2 regions of the Nocardioides faecalis genome follow, and region 1 is predicted to be linked to the other one. Evidence: riboswitches for the same ligand, from Rfam matches in the RefSeq annotation. Region 1 holds a riboswitch; the other holds the start of a gene.
The links. A riboswitch is a leader RNA that binds a small molecule or an ion and turns the genes downstream of it on or off. The one in region 1 is predicted to bind cobalamin.
Positions count from the first base shown of each region.

Region 1 (11,208 bases):
CAGTTCCTCGCGCCGGTGCTCGAGGACGCCCGGCTCTACCGGGTCGGCGCGGCGCTGGAGGCCGCGCTGACGGCCACGTGGGGCGGCCCGCTCGCCCCCGCGTCGTACCGCAAGGAAGGTGAGTGACGATGGCCGCCACGACCGAGCTGGTCGACTTCGACGAGGTGATCGCGAAGTTCGACCCGGCGATGGGCCTGGAGATCCACGTCGAGCTCAACACCAACACCAAGATGTTCTGCGGCTGCCCGACCGCGTTCGGTGCGGAGCCCAACACGCAGGTCTGCCCGACCTGCCTGGGCCTGCCCGGCGCGATGCCGGTGGTCAACCGCAAGGCGGTGGAGTCAGCGATCCGGATCGGTCTCGCGCTGAACTGCGAGATCGCCGAGTGGTGCCGCTTCGCGCGGAAGAACTACTTCTACCCGGACATGCCGAAGAACTTCCAGACCTCGCAGTACGACGAGCCGATCGCCTTCGACGGCTACCTCGACGTCGACGTGGAGGGGGAGACCTTCCGCGTCGAGATCGAGCGCGCGCACATGGAGGAGGACACCGGGAAGTCCACGCACGTCGGCGGCTCGGACGGCCGGATCCACGGCGCCGACTACTCGCTGGTCGACTACAACCGCGCCGGCATCCCGCTGATCGAGATCGTCACCCGGCCGATCCTGGGCACCGGCGACAAGGCGCCGCTGGTGGCCAAGGCGTACGTGTCCGCGATCCGCGACCTGATCGTCGCCCTCGGTGTCTCCGACGCCCGGATGGACCAGGGCTCGATCCGTGCCGACGTGAACCTGTCGCTGGCGCCGAAGGGCTCCGGCGGCCTGGGCACCCGCTCGGAGACCAAGAACGTCAACTCGCTGCGCTCGGTCGAGCGGGCCGTGCGCTACGAGATGGGGCGGCACGCGGGCATCCTGCTCGCCGGCGGTTCGGTGCTGCAGGAGACGCGGCACTTCCACGAGAACGACGGCACCACCTCCTCGGGTCGTGAGAAGTCGGACGCCGAGGACTACCGGTACTTCCCCGAGCCCGACCTGGTGCCGGTCGCGCCGAGCCGGGAGTGGGTCGAGGAGCTGCGCGCCACCCTGCCGGAGAACCCCGCCGCGAAGCGGGTCCGGCTGCAGAAGGAGTGGGGCTTCAGCGACCTCGAGATGCGCGACACCATCGGTGCCGGGGCGCTCGAGCTGATCGAGGAGACCGTCGCCGCCGGCGCTGCCCCGCAGGCTGCCCGCAAGTGGTGGCTCTCCGAGCTGACGCGTCGTGCCAACGACACCGGCGTCGAGCTGGCCGAGGTCGGCGTGACGCCGGTGCAGGTGGCCGGCGTGCAGGCGCTGGTCGACACCGGCCGGATCAACGACAAGCTCGCCCGTCAGGTCTTCGACGGCCTGATCGCCGGCGAGGGCACCCCGGAGGAGATCGTCGCGGCCCGCGGGCTGGAGATCGTCTCCGACGACGGCGCGCTCTCGGCTGCCGTCGACAAGGCGATCGAGGCCAACCCGGACGTCGCGGACAAGATCCGCGACGGCAAGGTCGCCGCCGCCGGCGCCCTCATCGGTGCGGTGATGAAGGAGATGCGCGGCCAGGCCGACGCCGGCCGGGTGCGCGAGCTGATCCTGGAGAAGCTCGCCTGAGCCTCGCCTGCTCCTGAGCCCGTCCACACCGCCCGCGGCCAGCTGGTCGCGGGCGGTGCTGTGTCCCGGCGGCGTAGGGCCGGGTTCATGTTCCGCTCCCGCCGGACCGTGCTCGCCCTCCTCGGTGCCACCCCGGTGGGCGAGCCTGTGCGAGACAACCGAGGTGGTTTCTGCAGGTCACAGGCGGTTTTCGGGGGCCGGGTTCCGTCGGAGGGTCGGAGGAGAATCCAGGTATGGATCTCAGGAGCAGCACCGCAGCAGCGGAGCACGACGGCCGTCCGGTCGCCGAGCTGCTCAACGTGCTGAGCGCCGGCGTCCGGCGCCGCGCCGACCTGATGATCGACGAGTGGGCCGCGATCGTCGCGTGGGCCGACCAGAACGTGGTCGACGCACCCGAGCACGCCGCCACGGTGCGCGACTCGTTCGTCGACACTGGTGTCCCCATCGCGGGGCCCGGTGCTCCGCTGGTCTCGGAGTTCCACTTGATGGAGCTCATTGCCGTGCTGGGTCGTTCACCCGACGGCGGCCGGGTCTACGTCGGGCGGATCATCGAGTGCGCCTGGCGGCTCCCTCTTCTCTACGGCCAGGTGATGTCCGGGAAGGTCGCCACCTGGCGCGCCGAGCGCGTCGCGGACCTCACGCGGTCACTCAACCCGGATGCGGCGGCGTTCGTGGACCGGCAGGTCGCATCGCGGGTCGGGCGCGTGGGGTGGGCGGAGATGGATCGCGTCGTGGCGACCGCGGTCCTCAGGTATGACCCTGTGGCCGCTGAGGCCCGCCGGAAGGAGGCCGCCGATCACCGGCACTTCGACGTCGGCGCGGCGAACGAGAACGGGCTGGCCGTGATCGGTGGTCTCCTCGACGCCGCCGACGCGGCCGACCTCGACGACGCCGTCGGCCGGCGGGCGACGCTGCTGGGCCGGCTCGGTTCCGAGGAGTCGCTCGATGTGCGGCGGGCTGTCGCGGTCGGTGAGCTGGCGCGGAACGACCTCGAGCTGGACCTGCTCACCACCGACGAGGAGACCGGAGAAATGGTCGTCCGCTCGGCTGGTCGCAAGGCCGAGATCTCCGTGCACCTCACCGACACCATGCTCAGCGAGGTCGTGGGTGACGGCGGCGAGCCGAACTCGGTCGGGCGCTGGCACGAGGGACGTCGGCCGGTGCTCAAGGAGCAGATCCGGGAGTGGCTGCGTACGGCCACCTCGATCAGCGTGCAGCCGGTGATCGACCTGGCCGACTGCGACCCGGTCGACCGATACGAGATCCCGCAGAGGCATCGCAAGCAGGTCGAGCTGCGCGACACCACCTGCTGTTTCCCCGGCTGCAGCAGGCGCGCCGAGCGCTGCGACCTCGACCACCGGATCCCGCACGCCGAGGGTGGCTCGACCTGCCCCTGTGACCTGCACCCGCTGTGCCGCCGGCACCACCGCGCCAAGACGCACTCCGGATGGCGGTACTTCGTCCTCATGCCGGGCCACCTGCTCTGGCGAAGTCCCCACGGCTGGTTCTTCCACGTCGGCCCGAACGGGACCCAGGCACTCGACCCACCCGGGCACTGGCCGGACGCGCTGGCCGATCCGGCACTCGAACCCGGGCTCGACCCCGCCGCCTGACCTGCACTCACTGGTGTGCCCCTATCGCACCGGCGGTCCTCGCCGCTGCCTCCGTGATCGGGGTCGTCAGCGTGACTGCCTGGTACGTCTTGAGGGAGACCGTCCGTGCCCGGTCCTGAAACGACGTCTGCGTCTCCTACGACATCGAGGTGCGACGGGATGCGCCGCTCGGGGACAGAGAACTGGTTGACGGTGCGTGCCAGAGCCCGAGTACGCGCGCTACATCGTCTGCGGGCAGAACAAGACGACCGTCGAACCTGTCTCCCACTGAGCGACTCACCCACCGACGCACTTTCCGACGGCCCATCCGCGCCGCCGCCGCACAAGGACACCCCCAGTCAGACCCGCTCCGGCGCGCTGTCGTTCGCACCTCCACCGGCGGGCCGGTGGAACGTGAACCGATGGCGGCGCCGCGCCAGATCTGGAGTACGCTGCGCGGGACAACATCACCACGTCCTTGGTGGGGAAAGCCGGTGCGAATCCGGCGCTGACCCGCAACCGTGAGCGTCATTCCAGGACCGAGTCCTGGGCAGGCGCGAGCCGGAGCACCCGCCCCGTGACGTCCTGACACCAACGCTGTCGTGGAAAGCAGCAGGTCGGGGGGACAGCCCTCTTCCTGCTCGTGCAGCGGGAAGGAACCATGACCCTCATGTCCCCTCGGACGGCCCGGACGCTCTCGGCCGCCGGCTTGTCCCTCGCGCTCCTGCTCACCGGCTGCGGCCGGGAGGACGACGACAAGCGGTCTGCGGCCTCGGACCCCGCCTCGGGCTCCGCCACCGGGTCCGGCGCCGAGCCCGGCACGCCCCAGGCCGCGCTCGCCGGCGCCCGCTGGCTGGAGGGTGAGCTGACCGACGGCGTGCTGCGCAACCGCCAGTACGGCACCGACGACCTCGGCTCCACCATCGACCTCGCCTACGCGCTGCGGGCCGTCGACCCCGACAGCGACGCCCTCCCGGCGATCGCCGACGTCCTGGTCGCCGGCGCGGCGGAGTACGCCAGCCCGGGCGAGGACGTCTACGCCGGGTCCACCGCCAAGCTCCTCTCCTTCGCCGCGGACACCGGCGCCGACCCGCGCGACTTCGCCGGCATCGACCTCCTCGCCCAGCTGGAGGAGCGGATCGAGGACGCCGGTCCCGACGCCGGCCCCACCGCCGGCCGCGCCGAGGACAAGAGCAGCTTCGGCGACTACGCCAACTCCTTCGGCCAGGCCTGGGCCGTCCGCGGCCTCACCCTCGCCGGCTCCGAGGAGGCCGAGGCCGCCCGCGACTACCTGCTGCAGCAGCAGTGCTCGGCCGGCTTCTTCCGGCTCTACTTCCCCGACGCCGCGGCTGCGGACCAGACCTGCGACGGCGCGGGCGCCGCGCCGGAGCCGGTGGACACCACCGCCCTGGCCTACGTGCTGCTGCACGACCTCGCCGAGGACGACGCCACCCTCGACGCCGCGCTGCGCAAGGGCATCGACTACATCCTCGACCAGCAGGCCGAGGACGGCTCCTTCTCCGGTGGCGACGGAGCGGTGGTCCCGAACGCCAACAGCACCGGGCTCGCGGGCTGGGCGCTGCACCTGGCCGGTGAGGACGAGGCGGCCGCGCAGGCCGCCGCCTGGGTCCGCGGCCGCCAGCTCGGTGAGTGTGAGGGCGTCCTCGCCCGCGACGCGGGCGCGATCGCCTTCGACGACACCGCGGTGCGCGCCGCCGGCAAGAAGGGCCTGACCAAGACGACGGAGGGCCAGTGGCGGGCCGCGACCATCCAGGCGCTGCCGGCACTGCTCGCGACCCCGGACGGAGCGGACGAGGCACCGTGCCCCGCCGGCTCCTGAGCCTGCCGACGTCGGCAGCCGCCGCGGGCCTGGTGCTCGCGGCGGTGCCGCTGTCGCCGAGCGCCCCGGCCTCGGCCGGCGTCGCGGCGGCGGCCCCGGCCGCCTGCGCCGCGGACGAGGTCACCGTGCTGGTGGACCCCAACGAGCTCGGCGGCCCCACCAGGACGGCGTGCGCGGCGGCCGGCACGGCGTCGTACGTCTTCGACGAGGCGGGTTTCGAGCTCAGCGGCACCGGCGCGCCGGGCATGCAGGGCTACGTGTGCCGCATCGACGGCCTGCCCGAGGACGGGCGGTGCGTCGCCGGCGACTCCTACTGGTCGCTGTGGTGGGCCGACCCCGGTACGACGACCTGGGCGTACGCCGGCCTCGGGGTGAACGGTCTCGACCTCGAGCCCGGCGCCTGGGTCGGCTTCGCCTGGCACGAGGGCGAGGGCAAGGCGCCGCCGCCCGACGTGCCCCTTCCCGGGGCCGGAGCAGAGGCGACCGCCGACGACGAGGTCGTCGCAGCCGACCAGCCGGCCGCGAAGACGCCCGCGGCGGACGACGACTCCGGGCCGCCCACCGGGCTGCTGATCGGCGGAGCGGTCGTCGTGCTGGCGGCGGCTGCCGTCGTACCCCTGCGGCGGCGGACACGATGAGGATGCCGCGGGACCTGCACCCGGTCGCGTGGTGGGCGTGGGCCGTGGGGATCGCGGTGGCCGCGTCCTGCACCACCAACCCGTTCCTGCTCGGCCTGCTGCTGGCCGCGGTGAGCCTGGTCGTGCTGACCTGCCGCTCCGACCAGCCCTGGGCCCGCTCGTTCCGCCTCTACGTGTGGATCGGCGTGATCGTCGTGGCGGTGCGGATCCTCTTCCGGGTCCTGCTCGGCGGCGACACTCCCGGCCACGTGCTGTTCACCCTGCCCACCATCGACCTGCCCGACGTGGCCGCCGGGATCTCCCTGCTGGGCCCCTTCACCCGCGAGGAGCTGCTCGCCGCGCTGTACGAGGGGATGCGCCTGGCGGCGATCATCATCGCCGTGGGTGCGGCCAACGCGCTGGCCAACCCGAAGCGGCTGATGAAGTCGCTGCCGCCGGCCCTCTACGAGATCGGCACGGCGATGACCGTGGCGATCAACGTGGTGCCGCAGCTGGCCGACAGCGCCCGCCGGATCCGCGCCGCGCAGGAGCTGCGCGGCGGCCCCACGGGCCGGTTCCGCCGCATCCGCGGCGCCCGACGGCTGCTGGTGCCCATCCTGGAGGACTCCTTCGACCGCTCCCTGGCGCTCGCCGCCGGCATGGACGCACGCGGCTACGGACGCGTCGGTGAGCTCACCGCGCAGCAGCGGCGCCGCACCGGGGCCCTGATGATCGGCGGGCTGCTGGGGGTCTGCGTCGGTGTCTACGCGTTCCTCGACGCCACCGCGCCGCGCCTGCTCGCGCTGCCCATGCTGGCCGGCGGCATGGCGCTGGCCCTCGTCGGGTTCGTCTCCGCCGGGCGCCGTGTGCAGCGCACCCGCTACCGGCCCGACCGGTGGCGCGTGCCCGAGGTCGTGGTGGCGTTGTGCGGCATCGGGGCGGGCGCCGTCGTGTGGGCGCTGGGCCGCGCCGACGTCGACACCGCGCACCCGGGCGTGCTGGTCGTGCCGGCGTTGACGGTGCCCGCGGTGCTCGGCGTGCTGCTCGCCGTCGTACCGGTCTGGGCGGCACCGCCGCCGCCGACCGCCCAGGACCCCGGGGCGGCGCCCGCCCCGAGCCCGGAACCGGCCCGGGAGGTGGCCGCCTGATGCTCCAGCTTCGCGACGTCACGTTCTCCTACGACGACCCCTCCGGCGACACCGGCGACGACCGGACCCTCACGCAGGCCCCGGCGCCGGTGCTGGATCGGGTCGACCTCACCATCGACGACGGCGAGCTCGTCGTCCTCGCCGGGCCCACCGGCGTCGGCAAGTCCACCCTGCTCGGCGTCGTCGCCGGCCTGGTGCCCGCGTTCAGCGGCGGCACGCTGAGCGGCGACGTGCTGCTCGACGGGGTCCGCGTCACCGGCCTGCCGGCCCGCGAGCGCGCGCACGTGATCGGCTACGTCGGGCAGAACCCACCGACCTGGTTCGTCACCGACACCGTCGAGGAGGAGCTGGCCTTCGGCATGGAGCAGCTCGGCGTCGCCCCGGCGGCGATGCGACGCCGGGTGGAGGAGACCCTCGACGTGCTGGGCATCGCCGACCTGCGCCACCGCGACCTGCGCACCCTGTCCGGCGGCCAGCAGCAGCGGGTCGCCATCGGCTGCGTGCTCACCACCCACCCGCGGCTGCTCGTCCTCGACGAGCCGACCTCCGCGCTCGACCCGACCGCCGCCGAGGACGTCCTCGCCACGCTGACCCGCCTGGTGCAGGACCTCGGCGTCTCCGTCCTGGTCGCCGAGCACCGCCTGGAGCGGGTGCTGCCGTTCGCCGACCAGCTCTGCGTGCTCGGCGCCGACCCGCTGCGAGGCGGCCGGCTGGTCACGGGCGCTCCCGCCGAGGTGCTGCCGCACGCGCCGGTGGCCCCGCCGCTGGTCGAGCTCGGCCGCCTCGCCGGCTGGGACCCGCTGCCGCTCACCGTCCGCGACGCCCGCCGCGCCGCCGCCACCCTGCGCCCGCGCCTGGGCCCGCCGCCGCACCCCGTCACGCCCACCGCCGCCAGCCCTGCCCCGGCCAGCCCCATCCCGAACATCCCTGCCGGCGAGGCCCCACCGTCGGTGTCGGTACGACGCCTCGTGGTCGCCCACGGCCGCCACCCCGTGCTCCGTGAGGTCTCCTTCGACCTGCGCCCTGGCACGGTCACGGCGCTGATGGGCCGCAACGGCGCCGGCAAGTCCACGCTGCTGTGGACGCTGCAGGGCCGGCACACACCCGCGTCGGGCACGGTGCGGGTGGCCGGCTCCGAGCCGTCCGCGCTCAGTGCGGCGCAGCGCCGCGCACACACCGGCCTGGTGCCGCAGAGCCCGGCCGACCTGCTCTACCTGGAGACCGTGGCGCAGGAGTGCGCGGCCGCCGACGCCTCCGCCGACGCACCGGCCGGCACCTGCGCCGACCTGCTCGAGCGGCTCGCGCCGGGCATCGCCCCCGACCACCACCCACGCGACCTGTCCGAGGGCCAGCGCCTGGCGCTCGCGGTCGCGATCGTGCTCACCGCCCGCCCGCCCGTGCTGCTGCTCGACGAGCCGACCCGCGGCCTGGACTACCCGGCCAAGCGGGCGCTCGCCGCGATCCTGCGCGAGCTGGCCGCCGGCAACGGAACAGGAGCAGCGGACCCGCCGCGGACGGTGCTGCTGGCCACCCACGACGTGGAGTTCGTCGCCCAGGTCGCCGACGAGCTGCTCATGCTCGCCGAGGGCGAGATCGTCTCCGCCGCCCCGGTCGCCCAGGCGCTCACCGAGTCGCCCGCCTTCGCCCCGCAGGTGACGAAGGTGCTCGGCCCGGGGTGGCTCACCGTCGCCGACGTCGCCGACGCGCTGGCGCGCGGCGCGGTGGAGCAGGGGCTGCGATGAGCGCGCCGGTGCGTGAGCCGCGGCGCGTCGCCGTACCCCTGCGCGCCCGCTCGGGGGTCGTGCTCGCGATCGTGTCGGTGATCGGCGTGCTGATGCTGTCGTGGCCGCTGCTCATCGACGTGGACGCGGCGCCCGGCCAGCGGGTCGACCCGCCGTTCCTGCTCCTGCTGCTGCTGCCGGTGATCCTCGCGGTGGTGCTCGCCGAGCTGTCCGAGGGCGGCATGGACGCCCGGGTGCTGGCGATCCTGGGCGTGCTGACCGCGGTCAACGCCGTGCTGCGCCTGCTCAGCGCCGGCACCGCCGGCCTCGAGCTCGTCTTCTTCCTGCTCATCCTCGGCGGCCGGGTGTTCGGCGCGGGCTTCGGGTTCGTGCTCGGCTGCACGTCGCTGTTCGCCTCCGCGCTGCTCACCGCAGGCGTCGGGCCATGGCTGCCGTTCCAGATGCTCGTGGCCGCGTGGGTCGGGATGGGCGCCGGCCTGCTGCCGCGCCGGATGCGCGGGCGCCGCGAGATCGCCATGCTCGTCGTCTACGGCATCCTCGCCGCCTACCTGTACGGCGCGCTGATGAACCTGCAGGGCTGGCCGTTCATGACCGGCATCCAGCTGCCCGGCCAGGACTCCACCGAGCTGTCCTACGAGCCCGGCGCCCCGCTGGCCGAGAACCTGCACCACTTCGCGATCTACACCCTGCTCACCTCGACCGGAGGCTGGGACACCGGCCGGGCGATCACCAACGCGCTGGCGCTGGCGCTGCTCGGGCCGGCGGTGCTCAGCACCCTGCGCCGGGCCGCGCGCCGCGCCCGGATCACCGCGCCCGCCGCGCCCGCCGAGCCGCGCGCAGCGGACTGAGTCCGCAGCGGACTGAGTCAGGGCTCGATCAGCAGGATCCGGTCGTCGCCGTCGCCAGGCTTGCCGCGACCGTCGGTGTTGCTGGTGGACACCCACAACCTGCCGTCGGGGTCGCGTACGACGGTGCGCAGCCGGCCGTAACCGGTCTCCGGTGAGGCGGCGTCCCCGCCGCGCTTGCCGTCGAAGTAGGCGGCCGGGTCGCTGACCTGCCCGCCGGCGGCCTTGATCCGCCACAGCCGCTCGCCCTTGAGCGAGGCCATCCACAGGTACCCGCCGGCGTAGGCCAGGCCCGACGGCGAGGCCTCGTCGGTGCCCCAGGTCAGCTGCGGCTCGGTGAACTTCTTCGGTCCGCCGCTGCCCTCCACCTCCGGCCAACCGTAGTTCTCGCCGGGGATGATCCGGTTCAGCTCGTCGGCGTCGTCCTGGCCGAACTCCGAGGCCCACAGCGAGCCCTCGGAGTCGAAGGCCAGCCCCTGGACGTTGCGGTGCCCCAGCGACCACACGGGGCTGTCGAAGGGGTTGCCGGGCGCGGGGTCGCCGTCGGTGGTGATCCGCAGGATCTTGCCGCCGAGTGACTTCTTGCGCTGGGCCAGCTCGGTGTCGCCGCCCTCACCGGTGGCGACGTAGAGGAACCCGTCGGGTCCGAAGGCGAGCCGGCCGCCGTCGTGGGTGTTGCCGGTGGGGATCCCGGTCAGCACGGGCTCCACCGCGCCGAGCTTGTCGTCCTTGCTGATCTCGGCGCGGACCACCCGGTTGTCCTCGGCGGTGCACACGTAGAGGTACACCTGCCGGTCGGTGGCGAAGGTGGGGGAGACGGCCACGCCGAGCAGGCCGGCCTCGACCCGCGGCACCGTCTCGGGCACCCGGCCGATCTCGACCACCTCGCCCTCCCCGGCCGTCTTGCCGTCGGCCACCTCGGGCGGGGTCACCAGCAGCACCCGGGTGGTGTCGCGCTCGGTGACGATCGCGCGGCCGTCGGGCAGGAAGTCGATGCCCCACGGTGTGTCCAGCCCGGTGGCGACGGTGCCGACCACGTCCGGCACCCCGTCGACGGTGAACAGCACCTCGCCGTCGCGCACCGATCCGGTCGGGGCCGCGGAGGCGGTGGCGGAGACCTCCACGTCGACCTCGTTGCCGTCCTGGCCGCAGCCGGCGAGCAGGCTGGCCAGGAGGCCGCAGGCGAGCGCGGCGCTGCCCGCGCGGACGCTACGCCGGCGGCTCATGCGGTGTGCTCCGCTCGGTCCAGGCCGTGCACGAAGTCGCTGAGCAGCTCCAGCACCCGCTCGGGCTGCTCGAGCTGGATGAAGTGCGAGCCGTGCAGCTCGACGTACGCGGTGGGCCGGCCGCGTTCGGCCAGCCGGGCGGCGGCCGAGGCCATGTCCCGGGCGCCGGCGAGGATGTCGTGGCTGCCGGCGACGAACAGGGTGGGCACGTTGATCCGGCTCAGCCGCACCCGGGGGTGCCGGGAGGTGGCCAGCGCGAGCTTGGCGTACCAGTCCACGGGCGTGGTCAGGAACTCCTTGAGCCCGACCGCGGCGGCCTCCTCGTCGGCGACCTCGAACATGAAGCCGGTGCGGCCGAGCAGCCGCACCACCTGGGCGTTCATCGGGATCCGGCGCACCAGCGGGTTGGTGATCGGTCCGCTGTACTGCGCCACCCGGCACAGGTTCACCGTCAGCGCCCGCGCCACGAACCGTGGCACACGCAACGGGGCCAGCATCGTGGCGAAGGTGTCGCCGGGCACGCCGGCCATCGCGAAGATGCCGCGCACCCGCTCGGGGTGGCGGTAGGTC
Region 1 is NZ_CP074406.1:965,683-976,890, forward strand. It holds gene gatA (Asp-tRNA(Asn)/Glu-tRNA(Gln) amidotransferase subunit GatA) at 1-126, shown strand, start outside; gene gatB (Asp-tRNA(Asn)/Glu-tRNA(Gln) amidotransferase subunit GatB) at 129-1,628, shown strand; gene KG111_RS04460 (HNH endonuclease signature motif containing protein) at 1,862-3,241, shown strand; cobalamin riboswitch at 3,658-3,812, shown strand; gene KG111_RS04465 (prenyltransferase/squalene oxidase repeat-containing protein) at 3,891-5,060, shown strand; gene KG111_RS04470 (hypothetical protein) at 5,042-5,698, shown strand; gene KG111_RS04475 (energy-coupling factor transporter transmembrane component T family protein) at 5,695-6,825, shown strand; gene KG111_RS04480 (ABC transporter ATP-binding protein) at 6,825-8,567, shown strand; gene KG111_RS04485 (ECF transporter S component) at 8,576-9,415, shown strand; gene KG111_RS04490 (PQQ-dependent sugar dehydrogenase) at 9,433-10,638, opposite strand; gene KG111_RS04495 (alpha/beta fold hydrolase) at 10,635-11,208, opposite strand, start outside.

Region 2 (11,208 bases), 1.7 Mb from region 1:
GCTTGAGGTCGGTCGTCCCCGGTGCCCAGTGGGAGGCGGCCGCGAGCTCGCGCCCGGTGTCCACGACAAGCATCACCACGGCCTTGCGCTCAGCGACGTGGCGCTTGACGAGCAGGTCCCCGTGGCGGGCCGTGGCCTTCCAGTCGATGTCGGCGACGTCGTCGCCGGGCACGTAGGCGCGCAGGTCGGAGAAGTCGAGACTGCGCGAGTGCACCGTCGAGGCGTGCCGCCCGTCCAGCAGGGTGCGGACCCGCCGGCGGGCGATCAGCTCCGCCCGGGTGCGGACACGAGTGAGGAGCGCCATCGATCAGGGAGTGCGGACCGCCGCGAACACCGCGTCCACGACGTCGTCGGGGCTCACCTTGGCCGCGACGGCCTCGAAGGTGAGCACGAGGCGATGGCGCAGCACCTGGTGGCGCACCCCAACCACGTCCTCCGGGCGGACGTGGTCGCGCCCGTCGAGGACGGCCGCCGCGCGAGCGGCCTGCAGGAACGCGATGGCACCTCGCGGGCTGGCGCCGTGCTCCACGTAGCGCGCGGTCTCCGCCGGCAGGAACGCACCAGGGTCGCGGGTGATGTTCACGATCTCCACGACGTAGCGCAGGATCGACTCGTCGACGTGCGCCCGGTCCGCGACCGACTGGAGGAACACAACGTCGTCCAGGGACGCCACCGGGTCGACGCTGCTGTCTCGCAGCGCGCCGTCGGCGATCCGGCGCAGCATCTGGGCCTCCTCGTGCGGACTCGGGTGGCGGAGCACCTCCTTGAGCAGGAAGCGGTCCATCTGCGCCTGCGGCAGGACGTAGGTGCCCTCCTCGTCGATCGGGTTCTGGGTGGCCAGCACCAGGAAGGGGTCGGGCAACCGGTGCGTCACCCCACCGATCGTGGTCTGACGCTCCTGCATCGCCTCCAACATCGCCGACTGGGTCTTGGCGGAGGACCGGTTGATCTCGTCGAGCAGCACGAAGTGGGCATGCACCGGCCCCAGCTGGGTGGAGAACGTGGCCGTGCGGGGGTCGTACACCTGCGTGCCGATGATGTCCGAGGGCAGCAGGTCGGGGGTGCACTGCACCCGGGAGAAGCTGGCCGCGACCGCCGAAGAGAGCACGGAGGCTGAGAGGGTCTTGGCCAGTCCCGGCACGGACTCCAAGAGGACATGACCACGCGCCATGACGGTGATCAACAGGCTGCGCAACAAGGTGCGCTGGCCCACCACCTTGCTGGCGAAAGCACCCTCGACGGCGGCGATGATGGTGGTGGCCCGCTCGAGGTCGTGGGGGCTCAGCTGCGACATGTCTTCTCCTGCTCGGTAGGCGTGACTGCCCAGAGGGCGTCGATTCGTGAACTGTCCTCGCGGCGCCGTACGGCGGCGCGAAGCGCGTGGTCGGTGGCGGGCCGGTACGTCGTCGGCCGGTGGGTGGGGCCGCGCAGGGCCCGGAGCACCGGCAGGCCGAGCACCGCGACGAGGAACGCGGTGGTGAGGCCGCGGACCGTGTCGAGGGCCAAGGAGGTCTCCACGGTGTAGGACCACAACCGGGTCAGCACCTCGCCCGCCGGGAGACCAGGCACGTAGTGCTCGGTCGTGGACCCGCTCATCTGGGCCCAGCCGATGAGGTTGAGCAGGACCCCGCTCAGCACCCCGGCGCCTACCGCGAGCGGTACGGCGAGGAGCCAGGCCGTCACGGTCGGCACCGCGCGCAGCACGGCACCCAGGGCACCGACCGCGGCCCATGCCACGCACTGCGAGGGCAACGTCTCGGCAGGGGTGGAGGCCAGCATGGTCGAGCAGAGGGCTGCCGAGGCGCCGGTGAGGACCCCACCGGCGAGCCCGAGGCCGGCGCCGGCGAGGAGCGGAAGGGCGTGCACGACCTCGACGCCCGCCGTTCCCGGGTTGAAGAGGGTCCGCAGGACGCAGTCCCCTGCGACCAGGGCGGTGACGGCGGCGAGTGCGTCGGGACGCCGTCCGGCACCCCGCCACATCGCGCTCGCGAGCAGTCCGAGCCCGGCGACCTGGGCCCCGAGCACCCATGGCGCCTCAGCGCGCACCTGGCTGGCGTCCGGGGCTCCCACGGAGTCCCACACCGGCCAGCCCGTCCACACCAGGCCGCCTGCCAACCACAGCACGGCGACGGCGGTCGCGGCGCGACCGGTCCCGGTCACGGGGGTCCAACCCTTCATCGGGACTCCCTCAGGACGTCAGCCACGCGCAAGGCACGGGATCCGGCGCGACGCAGCGCGGGTGGTTGCGGAAGCCGGTCGGCCACCAGGGCAGGCGGGCCCAGCACGGCCGCGCCGTCGGGTCCGCTCCCGGCCGGAGGAAGGACGAGCAGACGGTGACAGGCACGGACCAGCAGCTCGGCGTCATGGGACACGAGCAGGACCGCGGTGCTCGCGTCACGTTCGGCCAGCGCCGACGCCAGGACACGACGTCCGTGGGCGTCGAGCCCCGCCTCCGGCTGGTCGAGGACCTCGGTCCGCCCGGATGCGGTCCCGAGGGCCCACGCCACTGCGCGACACTCACCGGTGCTGTGCTGGCGCAGGGTGCGCGCCGGGTCGACGACGGCGAGCCGTCCGGCTTCGGCGAGGACCGCAGCGGGGTCTCCCCCGTGGGCGCGACACCACGCGGTCACCAGGCGGCCGAGAGCGACGTGGTCCGGCCAGCTCAGCCGCGGACGTGGCCGTGCCTCGCCGTCCGTGGTCGCCGCGAGCCGAGCGGCCACGGCAAGCGCCGTGCTCCGGTCGCCGTCGGCCGGCACGATCCCGAGCGTCTCGCCCGCGACCACCTCGACCGGCCAGGGCAGGCCGGAGCGCCCGGGCGAGACCGAGGTCGCGGTGGCGTCCCGTGCCGGTGCGGCACCTCGGGTCGGCACCGCCGAGCGCACCTCGGGGTGGGCGCCCAGCCCAGCGAGGTCCCACCACGCGGCACGGGGAGCGCCGAGGGCCCGCGCCAGCGCCGCCTCGGGCGGCAGCGGCAGCGTCCGCGGGGTCCACGTCGCGCCCGCCTGCACGGCTGGGCCCTGGCCTTCGAGGAACTCCACGACCGTGTCGGCGTGGGGAACGGCCACGGCGAGATCGTGCTCGATCCAGCAGACGTCGACCCCGGAGTCGGCGCAGGCACGCACGGTCTCGGCGAGTGCGCGTCGCAGCGAGGGCGTGAGGTGGGTCAGCGGCTGGTCGAGGACGAGCAGCGTAGGGGTTCCCTCGGCGCGGGTGGCCCGCGACCGGATCACCCCGTGCAGAGCAGGAAGGACCGCCGCTGTCGCCGGATCGAGGGTCCGGGCCCGGACGCGGAGGTCCTCCTGTCCCGTCACCTCTCGCCAGAGCCGCGCAGCCAGGGCACCGTTGGACCCCAGCGCCTGAGCCACCGTGACGTCCAGGGTCGGGTCGAGCCGCACGCCGCCCACATGGTGGATCGTGACGTGCTGCGACCACGTGCCCCGCACGAGCGCCGCCCTGGGGAGCGCGTCTCCCAAGACATCGGCGACCACGGACGCACCGGCCCCGCTGCGTCCGGTCAGCACCGTCACTCCGTCGACGGAGAAGGAGACGGGGCCGACCGCGACGCCACGCCCGGGGAGCCAGACGGCCAACCCCTCGATCTCGAAGGTCATCGCACGGCCCCTCCGGGGAAGGGCTTCCAGGTGGCGAGCGTCGCGGCCGGGAGCAGCAGGAGGGGGAGGGCGCGGAGGTAGGGGTCCAGGTCGACCATCGCGACGACGAGGTTCAGCGCGGCACACACCAGGACCACGACCTCTCCCGGGTCGGGCCTCTCGGCACGCGGAAGGCTCAGGAGGAACCCCGTCGTGAGCACGGCCACTGCGAGCAGGAGTGACGCCTCGACGCCGCCCACGCCAGCAGCGACCGACGCCGCCAGCGCGAGGCCGGCCCCGACCAGCACCACGAGCGCCCGGACCCGCTCCGCAGGCCTGCCGCTCGGCGTCGACGCACCGAGCGCACGCCAAGAGGCAGCACGGTCCGCCGCAGCAGGCAAAACTCCACCGGACGCGACGCGCCCCAAGCTGTGCGCGCGCAACGGCGCCCGGCGCCGCTCGGCCCGGGCCAGCTCGTCGGCCAGGAAGCACCAGGGGTGGACCACCGGCGCCAGCCGGCCGAACGCCACGTCGGCGAGCCCGGCCAGCCGCTCACCGCTGACACACCGCGCCACGCAGGCGAGCAGCGCCAGGTGGGCGAGGGCCCGCAGGGCTAGCTCGACGCCCGTCCACAACCGCCCGGTCGTCACCGGCCCACCCACCCTGCCGCCTGAAGCCGGAGCCCACTCCGGGAGCACCCACACCACGTCGCCACCGCTGCCAGGTCCCACGGCCACGGTCACCACCACCCACGCGGCCGCGACGCAGGACCCCATGGCCAGCACCGGTGCGGCAAGCCCGGCGCGTTCGCGGCCCCGGCAGAACCAGATGATGACCACGCCGACCAACACGCTCACCGGCATCCACAGGGACGACTCGCGACTCAGGAGGAGGAACGCGGTCCCCGCCCAGGCGATCCATCCGAGCGCGCCGAGATCGATCCGGGCGTGGGGGCGCCCGTGATCGGTCGCGCCCCGGACCGACGTCCCCCGGGCCGCCTTCTTTCGGGCCCTCATCGAGTCCTCCGGCGGCTCGTCGGCACCAGCACGAGGAGCAGCGCCAGCGCGGCCAGCCCTCCGGCCACGACCTGCACCGAGCCCACCGAGTGCGCGCCCGCGCTGGGCGCCGCGGAGATGCCGGCGTCGCTTGTGGGCACGTCCAGGTTGCGACCTCGTGGGCGCACCACGGCGGCGCCATCGAGACCGACGCTGGCCGCCTGCGAGCCCGTCACCGAGGCGCCGAGGGCGGGGAACACCTCGGGTGCGGGCACTGGACGCGGTGTACCGGACGAGTCCGGGCGCGCCGACCACGTCAGCACCGGGGTTCCACGACGCAGGTCGACGAGACGGAAGTCGTGTGCCTGGGCGGACAGACCCCGCGGGAGGACGTAGCCCACCGTGCACTGCGTGGCTTCGCACCGGGCGGTCGCCGCCGGAGCGGTGGCGCCGGCGGCGGAGGGAACCGGCAGCCAGGAGGTGCCGTCGAGACGCTCGACGGCGTACTCGGAGCCGGGGACGACGTGGTCCAGCAGCAGGGGCAGGCGGGTGCCGACGGGCTTGCTCGTGGCGAACCCGTCGCCCACCAGCTCCGGGGTCTCGCCCACCAGCTCGGTCCAGGCGCCGAGCACGTCGGAGAGGTCCTGGCCGCGCGCCTCTGCGGGAGCGAGGATGACCGGTCCCCCGTGCGTGTCGTCCGGCAGCGGCGGCAGGGTGTGGTCGGCGCTGCCCCAGCCGTCGTCGTTGGTGGTGATCGCGATCTCGGAGCCGACCTTGTGCCACCTCACCGCGCCGGCGGCGCTCGTCGTCACGCGGTATGCCTGGAGGTTCACCTTCGTGTCGGGGCGGCCGGTGACACCGAGCTGGTGGGTGCTGCCGGCGATCCACCGAGGCGGCGCCTGCACCGAGCAGCGCAGCTTGTCGTGGCTGCACAGCCGGTCGGTCTCGGGTGTCGCGGCAGCGGCGACCGGCGCCTGCCCGAGGAGCACCGCTGCGAGCAGGGCGGCTATGAGCAGGGCGGACACGGTCAGCCCGCGCCGGCGGTACGTCATCGCCGCGCTCACCACGACTCACCCCGATCAGCCATGCCGCGACGCCGCCACCACAGCCAGATCCCCGGAGCGGCGACGAGCCCGAGCAGAGCGAGGGTCAACGACCAAGTCAGGGGCCGTGGGGTCTCCCCGGCCCGAGGAGCGGCGTCGGCGCGTGGCTCGTCGCCCCAGACGGTGGCCGTTCCGGCCGGCGCCGGCGCTGCGGGGGCCGCTGAGGGTGCTGCCCCGGCCGACGACGCGTCGTCGGTCGGCCCGGTCGACCCGGCGGGCGAGGGGGTCACCGGCGGTGGCGTGGCCTGCTCACCGTCCGCCGGCCTGGGCGCGGCGGGAGCCGGCGCGTCGTCACCCTGCGTGGGATCCGGTGCCGGGGCGCCGCCCGGCGCGGCAGGTGACGTCGCGGGAGGAGAAGCAGGGGGTGGCGTCGCTCCGCCGCCACCCGCCCCGCCGCCCGACCCACCACCCGGCGTGCGCGGGTCGGGTTGCCCGGCTGCCTTGGTCGGGTCGAACTGCTGCCCGAGGGGCTGGGTCCTGCCGTGCTCGGAGGGCACCACGACCCACTCCGCATGGGCGGGATCGGCGACCGGCCGGTCCTCGGCGCCGCCGTAATTGAGGTGGTGGTTCACCCGGAAGCGGTAGGGCTGGCCGGGCGTCAGCTCGGTGGGTACGGAGTACGTGAGCTGGGAGATCTCGCCGGGGCTGGCGAGCAGCCGCTGGGCAGCGCCGTAACCGTGCCCCGGCAACGGCGTCCATGTGCCGTCGTCGGCGAGGTACTCCACCCAGTAGCCGACACCGGGCACGTTGCCCAGGACGTGGAGGCTCAAGGACACCCCGACCGGCTTCTGCTCGGCGTAGCGGTCCCCCAGCAGCTTGAGGGTGCGGCCGCCGAACTCGACCACCTGCCCGACCCGGGTGGACAGGTCGAGGGACGAGTCGGCGGCGAGACCGACGAAGCCCCACCCGCCCGGGACGTCGGCCACGGCCTGCGGGATCAGTCGCGCATCGTCGAGGCGACCCCGGCCCGCGCCGAGGTCCCGGGTGACACCGTCCACGGGCGCACCGCTCGGGACCAGCCCGGTCAGCTCACCTCGGGAGTTGAACTCGATGACGTAGAACTGCAGGACCAGGTGCGCCCCTGGATTCCCGGTGGCGCTCACCCGCAGCAGCTGGTCCTGGGCAGCGACGGTGCTGTCGGTCGTCACCGAGCAGGTCCCCGCGGTGTAGCCGTCGCACAGCACGCTCTGGGACTGCCCGACCTTCCCAGCCGCGCCGGCGTGGGAGGACGATGAGACGACGGTGACGAGCGCGATGCACACGGCGGCGGCGGCACGCGCCACACGGGTCGGCGCAGAGGCGGGCAGGGCGCGCGGCATCGAGGAGACCTCCAGGGAGCACGCACAGGCAGGGCAACCCGGAGGTTTCCGAGCCCGCGCTTGTGCGACGACGGGTGACGGCTGCATCCCCGGAGTTCCCGACTCGCTGTGACCAGCTCACGGTTGCGCAACAGCGCCGGATTCGCACCGGCTTCCTCTGATGGGGATGCGTCACTGTGTGACGGCGTCATGGTGGCACACCCACTCGGATCCGACGCGGGCGGTCCACCCGCATGCTCACCGCCGCGAGTCGTCGCGTGCATGCATGTGAGCGCGGACACCGAGGCAACAACTGGTCGTCCCCGCACGGCCTGACGTACTCTCCGGCCCACAGCGACGAGGGGGAAGCCGGTGAGAGTCCGGCACTGACCCGCAGCCGTGACGACGCGCCGAGTGCCGTCGAAGTCGGAATGCCTTCGCGCCGTACGACCGTCCACACACTGTCGAGGAATGCAGTTGGTCGCCAGCGCCGATGTCGGCGACGGCTCCCCCTGCTCCGGAATCGGAGTCTCCGTGAAGTTCAAGAAATCCGCGCTGGCCGCTGTCGGCGCACTCGTCATCAGCACCTTGCCGGGCCTGGTCTCGCCGGCCCACGCTGCCGACTGGCGCACCGGCTGGTGCCAGAAGGACGAGGGCCTCAGCGTCGTCGTCGACTTCGGCAACGAGGTCGCCGAGACGGTCCCGCCCGAAGGTTTCCTGGTCCGCTGCCTGGTTGGCGGCGTCGTGAGGAGCACTCCCGAGCACAGCCGGGGCGCGGCCCTGCAGGCCGTGGGTCTCGAGGTCAAGGCCGATCGCAGCGGCTACATCACCTCGATAGAGGGCGTCGAGGAGTACAGCGGCGACGCGATGTGGTGGCTCTTCTCCGGCGCGGCCGTGCCCGGCCCCTGGGACACCGGGAACCACGGCATCGTCACCGACGGCGCCAACCTCAACAAGGCATTCGGCGCCCGGCTCGTCGGCCAGGACTGGGCCAGCGTCCCGCGCCCGACGCCGCAGTTCAGTACACCTGCTGAGCCCGAGCCCGACACCGTGCCCGAGACCCCTGGGGTCACGGGCACCCGCCCGAAGGTCGCCGGCCAGGCGCTGGTCGGCAAGTCGTTGACCTCCGCGCTCGGCTCATGGAGCAACGGCGCCACCCTCGCCCGCCAGTGGAAGCGCAACGGGGCACCCATCGCCGGCGCGCGGGGCGCGTCGTACCGGCTGAAGGCGGCCGACCGAGGGGCGCGCATCACGCTCGCCGTCACCGGGTCGAAGCCCGGCCACCGCGCCACCACCCTGGAGTCCGCACCGACCGCGAAGGTGCGCGCCGGCCGCCTCAAGGCCGTGAAGCCGCGCGTGAAGGGCCGGGCCAAGGTGGGCGGCAAGCTGCGGGCCGTCACCTCGCCCTGGGGCCCGGGGAAGGTGACGCTGACCTACCAGTGGCTGCGTAACGGCAAGCCCATCGCCAAGGCAAAGGCGAAGACCTACGTGATCAAGCCGAAGGACCGTGGCCGGCGCATCACGGTCCGGGTCCGGGCCGCCAAGCCCGGCTATGCCTCGGCGGTCCGCACCTCCGCCAAGACCGCGCGCGTGACCCGCTGACCCCGTCGTGCGGGTGGGGCCCGATCGGTCGAGCCCCACCCGCACAACATGCCGCGTTGCGAGCCTAGGGCTCGCACGAACGCGCGGCCCCGCGGAGGATTCGTCCAGGTTCCCCAGTAGTGCCGCGCGCGTGCACCGGGCACAACCGACGTCTGGTGGCGCCCCTGGGGTGCGCCCCGTCAGCCCGGGCGGATCCATCTCCAAGCACACCCGGCGCACACATGCCTCCAGAGACTCGCCGGTCTCGCGGTGCAGGAGGCCGAGGCTGAGCTCGGTGAGGAGCAGTGCCCCGGACGCCAGCTACGTCGCCGAAGGAGTGCATCAGCTCGCGTGCGCCGTTCGCGTCGCCACGCAGGAGAGTCCCCTGGAGTGGTGGGGTTTGAGGGCTGTCGGCGAGGCGTGAAGACGTAGGCGGCCATCGGCGGGATCTTCGGCGTGTACGGCCAAGCACTCATCGAAGAAGAGGTCCACCGATGGCCTTGCCCCAGTCTGCCCTGTCCGAGCTCCTTGAGGCGTTCCGTGCCGGTGATGGTGTCGACTTGGTCCGTGACTCGGTCCGTGTCGCCCTGCAGGAGCTGATCGAGCTCGAAGCAACCGAACGCATCGGCGCCGCACCGGATGAGCGCAGCGACCAGGCGTTGTGCGCGGTCGTGATGGAGGCCTAGGTCCACGGCACCTCCACCCGCAGCGTCGACGACCTGATCGAAGCAATGGGCGCGGTCGGGACCAGCGAGTCCGAAGTCTCCAGGATCTGCGCCACCTCGACGAGACCGTGGGCGCGTTCCGCACCCGCGCCCTGGATCACGTGAAGTTCCCCTACGTCTACCTGGATGCGACCTACCTCCACGTCCGCAACACCCCCGCAACCTGCTGGCCCACGTCCCCAAGGGACAGGCCGAACTGGTGGCGACGGCGTTCCGGATGATCTTCGCCCAGCCCACCGCCCGAGGACGTCCACGCGGCGTAGGACAAGACCCGCGACGACCTCCCCGCCCGGTTCCCCAAGCTGGGTCCGTTGATGGACGACGCCAAGGTCGAAGTCCTCGCCTTCACCGCGTTCCCACGCGAGCACTGGCGCAAGATCTGGTCGACCAACCCGCTCGAGCGGGTCAACAAGGAGATCAAGCGCCGCTCCCGCGTCGTGGGCATCTTCCCAACGCCGCCCGCGGGAGGGCGTTGATCTCGAAGCCCCAGGACGTCGACGCACAAGGCACCAAGAGCACGCAGGCGCGCGTGGCACGAAGGACAGCGGATGCGTCCAGCCAGGACGTCATGGCGCAACGGAAGGTCGCGCGCCGTGCGATGGGAAGAGGCAGTCGGGAACTGGGACTTCGCACGGGGGCTGGAGGGCCCTGCTCGGAAAAACCACAAGGCCTGACCTGCGTTTCCGCAGGTCAGGCCTTGTTTTTTGTAGCGGGGGCAGGATTTGAACCTGCGACCTCTGGGTTATGAGCCCAGCGAGCTACCGAGCTGCTCCACCCCGCGCCGGTGAAGAGAACATTACGGGACGCGCCCAGGGACGCCAAATCCGGGGTACCTCTCTGCCCCACGGCGGTCGCGCGGCGGTCACGGCGGGGGTGGTGAGGTGCGGGGACGCGGTGCCACCCAGCCACGGCGCAGGGCGAGCAGCCGCCAGCCGATGGTCAGTCCGGCACCGGTGAGGGTGACCACCACAGGCGCCAGGTCGAGCTCCTTGCCCAGTACCGCCACGGTGGCGCCGGCGATCGCCGGGATGGCGTACAGCTCACCGTCTCGCAGCACCACGGGCACCCGGTCGGCCAGCACGTCGCGCAGCACACCGCCGCCGACCGCGGTCACCGCCCCGAGGACGGCAGAGGCGAGCAGGCCCAGCCCGGCGTCGTACGCCTTGACCGCGCCGGCGACGGCGAACAGGCCCAGCCCGAAGGCGTCGAACACGTTGATCGAGCGTTCGAACCGGCCGACCGCGGGATGCCACAGGAACGTGACCAGGCCGGCGACCGCGGGGGCCAGCAGGTAGCGCCAGTCGGCGAACGCGGCGGGGTCGGCACCGATGATGACGTCGCGGATCACTCCCCCGCCCAGCCCGGTGACCATGGCCAGCACCACCACGCCGACGATGTCGAGCTGGTTGCGCACCGCCAGCAGGCCACCGGAGACCGCGAAGACGACGATGCCGAGCAGGTCCAGGGTCAGCAGCACGTCCCGATCCTCCCGCCTGTCACCCGCGCGGGCCAGCCGACGGGTCGCGGCGCGCGCACGACCTCGGACGCGACGAGGCCGGCACCGGGTCACATGGACCCGGTGCCGGCCTCGCGGTGCTAGCTGGCGTGAGCTTCGGCTACTGCGCGTCGCGCTGGTTGGCCAGCTTCACAGCCTTCTGCACGGCCTTCTCGGCGATCTCGAGCTGCGCTGCCCACTCCGCGGTGTCGTTTTCGGCCTGCGCCTCCTGCGCCGCGGTGAAGGCCTCGTCGGCCTCCTTCAGCGCCGCAGCGATCTGCTCGTCGATGCTGACCGGCTCCGCCGGGGTCTGCGGCTCCTCACCGTCGGGCTCCTCGGCTCCGCCCTCGTTCTCCGGCGCCGGCGCCGGGACCCCCTCGAGGTCGACGTCCAGGGCGTCGGCGAGCGCCAACGGCAGGTT
Region 2 is NZ_CP074406.1:2,617,024-2,628,231, forward strand. It holds gene KG111_RS12195 (DUF58 domain-containing protein) at 1-304, opposite strand, end outside; gene KG111_RS12200 (AAA family ATPase) at 308-1,294, opposite strand; gene KG111_RS12205 (hypothetical protein) at 1,282-2,178, opposite strand; gene KG111_RS12210 (ABC transporter ATP-binding protein) at 2,175-3,611, opposite strand; gene KG111_RS12215 (hypothetical protein) at 3,608-4,447, opposite strand; gene KG111_RS12220 (hypothetical protein) at 4,603-5,649, opposite strand; gene KG111_RS12225 (hypothetical protein) at 5,646-7,007, opposite strand; cobalamin riboswitch at 7,302-7,443, shown strand; gene KG111_RS12230 (hypothetical protein) at 7,521-8,588, shown strand; partial or broken gene KG111_RS18515 (transposase) at 9,218-9,513, shown strand; partial or broken gene KG111_RS18325 (transposase) at 9,616-9,744, shown strand; tRNA gene KG111_RS12240 (tRNA-Met) at 10,000-10,073, opposite strand; gene KG111_RS12245 (trimeric intracellular cation channel family protein) at 10,155-10,769, opposite strand; gene KG111_RS12250 (UPF0182 family membrane protein) at 10,909-11,208, opposite strand, start outside.
Region 2: another riboswitch for cobalamin. It lies ahead of KG111_RS12230 (hypothetical protein); the one in region 1 lies ahead of KG111_RS04465 (prenyltransferase/squalene oxidase repeat-containing protein).